One region of the Streptomyces purpurascens genome, then DNA from elsewhere that is predicted to be linked to it. Evidence: riboswitches for the same ligand, from Rfam matches in the RefSeq annotation. Region 1 holds a riboswitch; each other region holds the start of a gene.

Region 1 (2,193 bases):
GGTTGCTGATCTTGGCGCTGAAGGACTTCGGCGGGAAGCGCTTGGGGTCGAGGTCCAGGTCGCGGCAGACCAGGGCCATCAGGCGCTTGGAGTCGGCGGCGTCGTAGATCGAGAAGCTCGACGTGAAGCCGAGCCTCTTGCTCTCCCGGCGCAGGATGCGCACGCAGGCACTGTGGAACGTCATCACCCACATGGCGTTCGCGCGCGGGCCGACGAGCTGCTCGACGCGCTCCTTCATCTCGCCGGCGGCCTTGTTGGTGAAGGTGATGGCGAGGATCTGGCCCGGGTGGACGTCCCGCTCGGCGAGGAGGTGGGCGATGCGGTGCGTGAGCACGCGGGTCTTGCCGGAGCCGGCGCCGGCCACGATGAGCAGCGGGGAGCCGGAGTGCACGACGGCGGCGCGCTGGTTGTCGTTCAGCCCCTCCAGGAGCGCGGCGGCGTCCACCGGCGGGCGCGCGGCGCCGTCCCGGTAGTAGGCGTCGCGGTCCGGCGGCACGTCGAACTTCCCGCCGAACAGATCGTCCGGAACGTGCTCCGATCCGTGATCGTCCTCGGGCGGCGGCGGGGGCTCGTCCGCGGGGCCCCGCTGGGCCTGGAGGTCCGCCAGGAAGCTGTCGTCAAAGAGGCTGCTCATCGCTCTCCGAGTCTAGGGCGCCCCACTGACAGCCCGCCGCCGCCCTGAGAACATCGCCGAAAGGACCCCCCTGTCACCCTCCAGGTCCACGCGATCACAGGCCGCTATGGCCTTCACAATTACGTGCGAATGGTGACCAACCCCCCTCGATTGATCACTCTCGGCGACGTTCATGAGCAAGGTCACGGAAATGTATCGGGCATATCACCCTTCAACCTTCACAAGGGCCACACGAGTTGGCTACCGTGCGAGGAGGCCACACGACCCCCACCGGCGAACGTCGCCGGGCCGCGTGGCCTCCGCCGAGTCCGGCGTGCCGCAGCGGCAGCCAGAGCCGGGGACCCACCGAGACCCCGGGGTGAATCGGCCCGACTCCCTTTCCGGAGAAGGCCGTAGGGCAACCCTTCCGAAGCATCCGCCCGAACCCGACAGCTAACCCGGTAGGCGGAGCATGGAAGGAGTCGCCTCCCTTGGCGTCGCACCGCAAGTCGCGTCCTACGGGTTCGCGCGTGGCAGGCATACGGACCCCCGCCCTCGCAACGGCGGCCCTCACCTCCGTGGCCCTGCTGTCCCAGTCGGCCAACGCCGCCCCCGAGGCCGACGACAAGCCCAGCCTCGAGGAAGTCGAGAAAAAGGTCGACGACCTCTACCGCCAGGCGGGGTCCGCGACCGAGAAGTACAACGGGGCCAAGGAGAAGACCGCCAAGCAGCGCAAGCGCGTCGACACCCTCCTCGACGACGTCGCCCAGCGCACCCAGAAGCTGAACGAGGCGCGGGAGGAGCTGGGCACCTTCGCCGCCGCCCAGTACCGCACCGGCGCCTCCGCCCCGGACACCGCCACGTTCCTGCTCGCGGACACCCCGCAGGACTACTTCGACCAGACCCAGCTGATGGACCGGATGACCGGCCGTCAGAAGGTGGCGGTCGACGACTACATCACCCAGCAGTCAGAGACGATGGAGAAGCGTCAGGAGGCCGCCGAGAGCCTCGAGACGCTCACCGAGTCACAGGGTGACCTGAAGACGGCCAAGGCGACCGTCCAGAGGAAGCTCGCCGACGCGCGCGAACTGCTGTCGAAGCTGACCGCCGAGGAGAAGGCGCGGCTCGCGGCGATCGAGAAGGAGAAGCAGCAGGAGGCCGCCCGCAAGGCCGCCGAGCTGGCCCGGCAGCAGGCCGAACAGCAGAAGGAGCGGGAGCAGGAGGCCGCCCAGCAGCAGGGCAGCGGCTCCTCCTCGGCGGGTTCGTCCTCGTCCGCGGGGTCGTCCTCGTCGTCCACCGCGCCCGACTCCTCGTACGCCACCAAGGCCGACAAGGCGCTCGCCTTCGCCCGCGCCCAGATCGGCAAGCCGTACGTCTGGGGCGCCACCGGCCCCGGCTCCTACGACTGCTCCGGCATCACCCAGGCCGCCTGGAAGGCCGCCGGGGTGACCCTGCCGCGGACGACGTACGACCAGGTCAACGCCGGCACCACGGTCCCCCTGGCCGACGCCCGGCCCGGTGACCTGGTCTTCTTCTACGACGATGTCACCCACGTCGGCATCTACATCGGCAACGGCATG
Region 2 (2,193 bases), 2.0 Mb from region 1:
AACATCGCCTGGTCGATCAGGCGCTGCTCGGTGGCGTCGTAGCCGACGAGCTCCGGGCCGATCTGCTCGATGACCGCGAGGACGGCCTTCTCCACACCCTTGCCGAGGTAGCGGTTCGAGTCGCCGTCACGCAGCTCGATGGCCTCGAAGGCGCCCGTGGAGGCGCCGGACGGAACGGCGGCACGACCGGTGCTGCCGTCGTCGAGGCCGACCTCGACCTCGACCGTGGGGTTGCCTCGGGAGTCCAGGATTTCCCGGGCTACGACGACGTCGATGGACGGCACGAGCATCTCCTTCTTGATGTGACGCGGGTTCGCGGGTCGCGTGGACCCGGCGAGGTGCGGGCCGTGGTGGCTCGCGACATGAGCCTAACCGGCTCCGGCCGATCGGCCACCGGGTCGCCCACCCCATGGACAGAACCGAGAGTAAATTGTTTCCGAACGGAACAAAGCCGGAACGCAAAGACCGGCAGAAAAAACCCCGCCCCGGCGCGTACGGGGGAACACGCGCCGGGGCGGGGAGCCCGTGGGGACGGGGGTGGGCCGCTGCTTACTTCAGGTGCAGCTGCTGGCCCGGGTAGATGAGGTTGGCGTCCTCGACGATGTCCTTGTTCAGCTGGAACAGCTTCTCCCAGCCGCCCTCGACCTTCTCGTCCGCCGCGATCGAGCTCAGGGTGTCGCCCTTGGCCACCTTGTACTCGCCGTCGCCCTTCTTGACCTTCTTGCCGGTCGGGGTGGTGACGGTCTTCTTCGCGGCCGGGCGCTCGTCGGAGCGGGAGGCCGGCTGCTGCTGGGTCTCGCGGGACTCGGTGCTCTGCTGGCTCTGCTGCGAGGAGCTGCCGGAGTCGTCCGAGGAGGAGCCGCCGCCGCTGGCGTTCGACAGGCCCTTGCCGCAGACCGGCCAGGCACCCTTGCCCTGGCCCGCGAGGACCTTCTCGCCGATCTCGATCTGCTGCTCCTTGGTGGCCTGGTCGGCGGTGGCGGCGTACTTGGTGCCGCCGTAGCCGGACCAGGTGGAGGCGGAGAACTGCAGACCGCCGTAGTAGCCGTTGCCGGTGTTGATGGACCAGTTGCCGCCGGCCTCACACTGGGCGACGGCGTCCCACTCGGAGGCGGTGGCGGCGGAAGCGCCGCCGGCCGCCATCAGCGGGGCGGCGACAGCGGCGCCGGTGACACCGGCGACGGCGATGGCACGGCTGGCCTTGGACGGACGGCGGTGCTTGCCCTTGCTGGAAAACAGCATGGAAGGATCCCCTCACCGACGCCTGCGAGGTGAGCTGTCGGGTTCGGGCCGGTTGAGTTGCCCGGCCGCGTCCCTCCCGGGACACGGCTTCACCCCAAGCCCTTCCGGCGCAACTGGCCGGTCGGGCACTTACCTTGGGTCCCCCGCTCCTGCCTACGGCGCTTGACGCGACGACTGTTCCCGTACGGCCGCTGGCAGGATTCGGCGTTGCGGCAGCCGGGGCTCGTGGTGACGAGCGGTCCCGACCGTAGCCACGCGATCCGCCGAATTTCAAAGACGATCAGGGCTTCTGAGATCTATCTCTCACGTGCCCTAAACGGGACATTCGCCGCGAAACATGACGCGAACTCGCGCGGGTTCGGGGCGACTTCCGCCCCCGTTTCCGCACTGCCCGAACAGCTACTTCTCGTCCGCTTCGCCCTCTACCGTGAGCGTCTGACCGGGGCGGATGAGGTTCGGGTCGGTACCGACGGCCTTCTTGTTGCCGTCGTAGAGCTCGTGCCATCCGCCGCTGATGTCAAGGGAGTCGGCGATGGACCAGAGGCTGTCGCCGATACCCACGATGTAGGCGCCTTCCGACGAGTCGCCGGAGGCCTCGTCGCCGCGGTCGTCGCGCGAGGCGTGACGACCCGTGGACTCGTCCGTACGGCCGCTCTCGGGCGCGCGGGTCTCGTCGGCACTGGGGCCGCGGTGACGGCCGGAGCCGGAGTCGGTGCCGGTCTCGGTGAGCGCCGAAGAGTCGTCGTTCTGCTGCGAGTTGCCGGACTTGTCACGGTCGGGCGTCGCCGAGGGGGAGCTGTCGGGCTCCTGATCCTGCGAGGCGGAGTCCTCGGAGTCGGACGACCTGTCGGGCTTGGCGGAATCGTCCTTCGAGGTCGACGACTCGTCAGGGGACGGCGAGTCGGACGACGAAGGAGATGAACCGAGAGAGTCGAGCAATCCGGATGAATC
Region 3 (2,193 bases), 1.2 Mb from region 1:
CCCAGCGGCTCCAGCAGCATGCGCATCTCCAGCAGGTCGGCGGCCTCCTGCTCGGTGGGTTCGGCGACGCACGCGCCCGCGTGCCGCCGGGTGACCACGAAGCCCTCGGCCTCCAGGGTGCGCAGGGCCTCCCGGACGGGGACGCGCGAGACGCCGTAGCGGCGCGCGAGGAGTTCCTCGGTGAGCCGGCTGCCGCGCTCGTAGACACCCGCGACGATGTCGTCCCGGATGGCCGTGCACACCGAGTGCGCGGGAATACGCATGACCGACCTCCCCTTAATCCCCGTGAAACGTCGACTGGCGACGCGTGTTCCGTGACTCTATTGCAATGAGCCGGAATTTCCGACGGCAGGCAGGAAATCAGGGATATTTTTTGGACAGTCGGCCGTGGCGAACGCCGAAAGCCCCGGCTCGGGGAGCCGGGGCTTTCGGGAAGAACAGTCGCCGTCGGATGTTCAGACGTTCACGCCGTGCGAGCGGAGGTAGGCGACGGGGTCGATGTCGGAGCCGTACTCGGGGCCGGTGCGGGCCTCGAAGTGCAGATGCGGGCCGGTGACGTTGCCGGTCGCGCCGGACAGGCCGATCTGCTGGCCGGGGGTGACCTTCTGGCCCACCGAGACGCTGCTGGACGACAGGTGGCCGTACTGGGTGTACGTCCCGTCGTTCATCTTGATCACGACCTGGTTGCCGTAGGAACCGCCCCAGCCGACCTCGACGACCTCACCCATGCCGACCGAGTGGACGGCCGTGCCACTGGAGGCGTGGAAGTCGACACCGGTGTGGCTGCCGGAGGACCAGACGGCGCCGCCGGTCTTGTAGCCGGTGGAGACGTACGAGCCGGAGATCGGGGACACGAAGGTGTTGAGGCGCTTGCGCTCGGCCTCGCGGGCGGCGCGCTCCTTGGCCTCGCGGGCCTTCTCGGCCCGCTCCTTGGCCTCCTTGGCCGCCTCGGCGGCGCGCTCGCGGGCGGCCTCCTCGGCCTTCTTCTTGGCGACGGCCTCTTCGGCCGCCTGCTTCTGGGCGACGGCCTGGGCGTCGATCTTCTGGGCCACGGTGTCGCCCATGGTGACGACCGGGGTGAGGCCCGTCTGCTCGACAGCGGGCTCCGCGGCGAAGGCCGGGGCGGCCACGGTGCCGACGACACCGGTGGTGGCGAGGGCCGCGACACCCGCGGCGCGGGCCGTGCGGCGCTGGATCCGGCTGGGACGACGGTGCTTCCCGGTGGCGCGCGTGAACGCCATGTGGTGGCTGGTCCTTTCCTTCCCTCTCGCCTACCGGGTTAGCTGACGGGTTCGGAGCAGGAAGGTCTCCTACGGACCCCCTCGCGACTCGCGCGGGCGTCCGATTCACCCCAGGGACTACGGTGGGTCCCCGGCTCCCCTGGCTCGCGCCGTACGGGGACTCGGCGATGACTGTCCGGTGCCGCGGGTGCGGCGCACTGCCTGACGAACAGCCCGGACGACGCTAAGCGGCGCCACTTTCAATTCCCAAACGGATCCCGGCTTTTGTAGCGCATCCCACAGGGCAGACAGGCAACTCCCGCACCAATTCGGACATAAAGGAGCCCTGGCGCCTTAGAAGACAACCAGGGCCCCTACGCGCGCGTGGCGCTCGTCTCCCGCTACTCGGCGGCGACTACGGCGACTTCGCCGATGCCGAGGGCCTCCACGGGGCCCTTGATCTGCGCCGCGTCGCCGACGAGGACGGTCACCAGACGGTCCACCGGGAAGGCGCTGACGGCCGCCGCGGTGGCCTCCACGGTGCCGGTCGCGGCGAGCTGCCGGTACAGCGCGGCCTGGTAGTCGTCGGGCAGGTGCTGCTCGACCTGGTCCGCCAGCGTGCTCGCGACGGCCGCCGCCGTCTCGTACTTGAGCGGCGCCACGCCGACCAGGTTCTGCACGGCGACGTCCCGCTCGGCGTCGGTCAGCCCCTCGGCGGCGAGGGTGCGCAGCACCGTCCAGAGGTCCTCAAGGGCGGGGCCGGTGTTGGGCGTGTCCACGGAGCCGCTGATGGCGAGCATCGCGGCACCGGTCCCGTCCGGGGCGGACCTGAGGACCTGGGCGAACGCCCGCACGCCGTAGGTGTAGCCCTTCTCCTCGCGCAGGACGCGGTCCAGGCGGGAGGTGAGGGTGCCGCCGAGGCAGTACGTGCCGAGCACCTGGGCGGGCCAGACGCGGTCGTGCCGGTCCGAGC
Region 4 (2,193 bases), 190 kb from region 1:
AGGACCGCGACGGAGTTGCCCCAGCGGGTGTTCGCGCTCGCCACCCCGCGGCGCACCGTCGCCTCGTCCATCACGTCGTCGTGGTACAGCGTGGCCAGGTGGGTCAGCTCCACGACGACGGCCGACGGCACGATCCCGGGCGCGTACGGGTCACCGAACTGGGCGGAGAGCATCACGAGCAGCGGACGGAACCGCTTGCCGCCGGCCCGCACCAGGTGCTGGGCGGCCTCCGTGATGAAGGGCACCTCGCTCTTGGTGGCCTCGAACAAGCCTTCCTCGACAGCCGCCAACCCGGCCTGGACATCGGCTTCCAGAGCCTGGTCCCGCACGCTCAGCCCGAACGGCCCGACGTCGGTCACGAGGGGTCTCCTGTCTGCTGTGTCTGCCGGTGATTACGCGGATTGTCGATAGGTCGCTGCCATCACTCGAGTCAGCGTATCCGGTCACGTTTCGATCACCGCCAGCGCCCATGGTTACAGGCCGGGTGGTATCTGATCACGACCGTTATGTTTTCGATCAACTCATAAGAACAGACATTTATCGACTTACCAGGAGGTAGTGAGATATACACGATTTGCCATGATGATTGAGCAAATTCCCATTGGCGGGAATTGCCCCACAGGCTTGTGATCAGTGAGTTGAATCACGTTAACCCCTTTGCCGCCCCACCCCGGCATCGACCCGTACCCCCTTCAGCCGAACGCCAGTTGAGCCTTGGCTCTCGCAAAGGATCAAGCGGACCAAACACCCCCGACCAAGGTCAACCACGCGATATGTGACTCCGGTGCTTGTTCCCGACATGTGCTCTCGCATACGTTCCCGGCCTGTCCGGCGGACGCCGAATCCTGCCACCGCCCGGACCCCCACACGAACCGACTCACTCACGCAGGGCAGGAGCGGGGGACCCAGGTAAGTCGCCGGTCCGCACAGCGGCACGGCTCGGGGTGAAGCCGCGCACGGCAGTACACCGCCGTACGCGGCCGGGCACCTCCCGGCCCGAACCCGACAGCTCACCTCGCAGGCGCCGGAGAGGAATTTCGCCATGGCCGGACGAGGCAAGCACCGTCGCCCCAGAACCAACCCGCTCACCCGAGGTGTCGCCATCGCCGGCACCGGCGGAGCGGCACTCACCCTCCCGCTCCTCGGAGCCACCTACGCGAGCGCCGCCGAGGCGCCGCAGAGCGCACCCGTCGTCGCACAGTCCGTGCACCGGGCGGCCCAGCCCAAGTCGCTCACGTACACCGTGACCAAGGGCGACACCCTCTACCGCATCGCGGACAAGTACGACGTCTCGGGCGGCTGGAAGAAGCTGTACAAGGACAACCGCTCCGCCATCGGCGACGACCCGAAGCTGATCCACCCGGGCCTGAAGCTGAAGGTGTCGACGACCAAGGCGGCCGCCGCGAAGAAGGCGACCACGTCGTCCGCCCCCGCCAAGCCGGCCGCGAAGCCCGGTGGCGTCGCCAAGGCCACCCAGGCCTCCGCGAAGACCTACGCCAACAACCTCGACGGGTGGATCCGCGAGGCGCTGGACATCATGGCGCAGAAGGGCATTCCGGGGTCGTACGACGGCATCTACCGCAACGTCATGCGCGAGTCGTCCGGCAACCCCCAGGCGATCAACAACTGGGACTCGAACGCCGTCGCGGGCACCCCGTCCAAGGGCCTGCTCCAGACCATCGACCCGACCTTCCAGGCCTACCACGTGGACGGCACGTCGTGGGACCCGTACGACCCGGTCGCCAACATCACGGCGGCCTGCAACTACGCGGCCGACCGCTACGGCTCGATCGACAACGTCAACGGCCCGTACTGAGCCGTCCCGCCCAGCAGTCGCTCGAGGACGACGGCGATGCCGTCGTCCTCGTTCGACAGGGTGATCTCGTCGGCCACGGCCTTGAGTTCGGGATGGGCGTTCGCCATCGCGACGCCGTGGGCGGCCCAGTCGAACATCGGGATGTCGTTGGGCATGTCACCGAAGGCGATGGTGTCCGCCGGCCGCAGCCCCAGATGCTCGGCGGCCAGCGCCAGGCCCGTCGCCTTGGTGACACCGCACGGCTGGAGCTCGACCGTGCCGGGCCCCGACATCGTCACCGTCGCCAGTGAGCCGACCACCGAACGGGCCGTCGCCGCCAACTCGTCGTCCGTCAGGTAGGGGTGGCGCAGCAGCACCTTGCTGATCGGCTCGCCCCA

What was found. A riboswitch is a leader RNA that binds a small molecule or an ion and turns the genes downstream of it on or off. The one in region 1 is predicted to bind cyclic di-AMP.
Region 2: another riboswitch for cyclic di-AMP. It lies ahead of OHU35_RS17170 (transglycosylase family protein); the one in region 1 lies ahead of OHU35_RS26405 (C40 family peptidase).
Region 3: another riboswitch for cyclic di-AMP. It lies ahead of OHU35_RS31610 (M23 family metallopeptidase); the one in region 1 lies ahead of OHU35_RS26405 (C40 family peptidase).
Region 4: another riboswitch for cyclic di-AMP. It lies ahead of OHU35_RS25455 (LysM peptidoglycan-binding domain-containing protein); the one in region 1 lies ahead of OHU35_RS26405 (C40 family peptidase).

What each region holds. Positions count from the first base shown of each region.
Region 1 covers NZ_CP108341.1:5,760,344-5,762,536, reverse strand. The annotation lists gene pcrA (DNA helicase PcrA) at 1-634, opposite strand, end outside; cyclic di-AMP (ydaO/yuaA leader) riboswitch at 939-1,096, shown strand; gene OHU35_RS26405 (C40 family peptidase) at 1,105-2,193, shown strand, end outside.
Region 2 covers NZ_CP108341.1:3,804,042-3,806,234, forward strand. The annotation lists gene eno (phosphopyruvate hydratase) at 1-284, opposite strand, end outside; gene OHU35_RS17170 (transglycosylase family protein) at 550-1,242, opposite strand; cyclic di-AMP (ydaO/yuaA leader) riboswitch at 1,247-1,413, opposite strand; gene OHU35_RS17175 (transglycosylase family protein) at 1,642-2,193, opposite strand, start outside.
Region 3 covers NZ_CP108341.1:6,924,658-6,926,850, reverse strand. The annotation lists gene OHU35_RS31615 (GntR family transcriptional regulator) at 1-263, opposite strand, end outside; gene OHU35_RS31610 (M23 family metallopeptidase) at 456-1,241, opposite strand; cyclic di-AMP (ydaO/yuaA leader) riboswitch at 1,254-1,418, opposite strand; gene OHU35_RS31605 (pitrilysin family protein) at 1,622-2,193, opposite strand, start outside.
Region 4 covers NZ_CP108341.1:5,572,098-5,574,290, reverse strand. The annotation lists gene OHU35_RS25460 (polyprenyl synthetase family protein) at 1-359, opposite strand, end outside; cyclic di-AMP (ydaO/yuaA leader) riboswitch at 861-1,037, shown strand; gene OHU35_RS25455 (LysM peptidoglycan-binding domain-containing protein) at 1,043-1,816, shown strand; gene OHU35_RS25450 (HAD family hydrolase) at 1,780-2,193, opposite strand, start outside.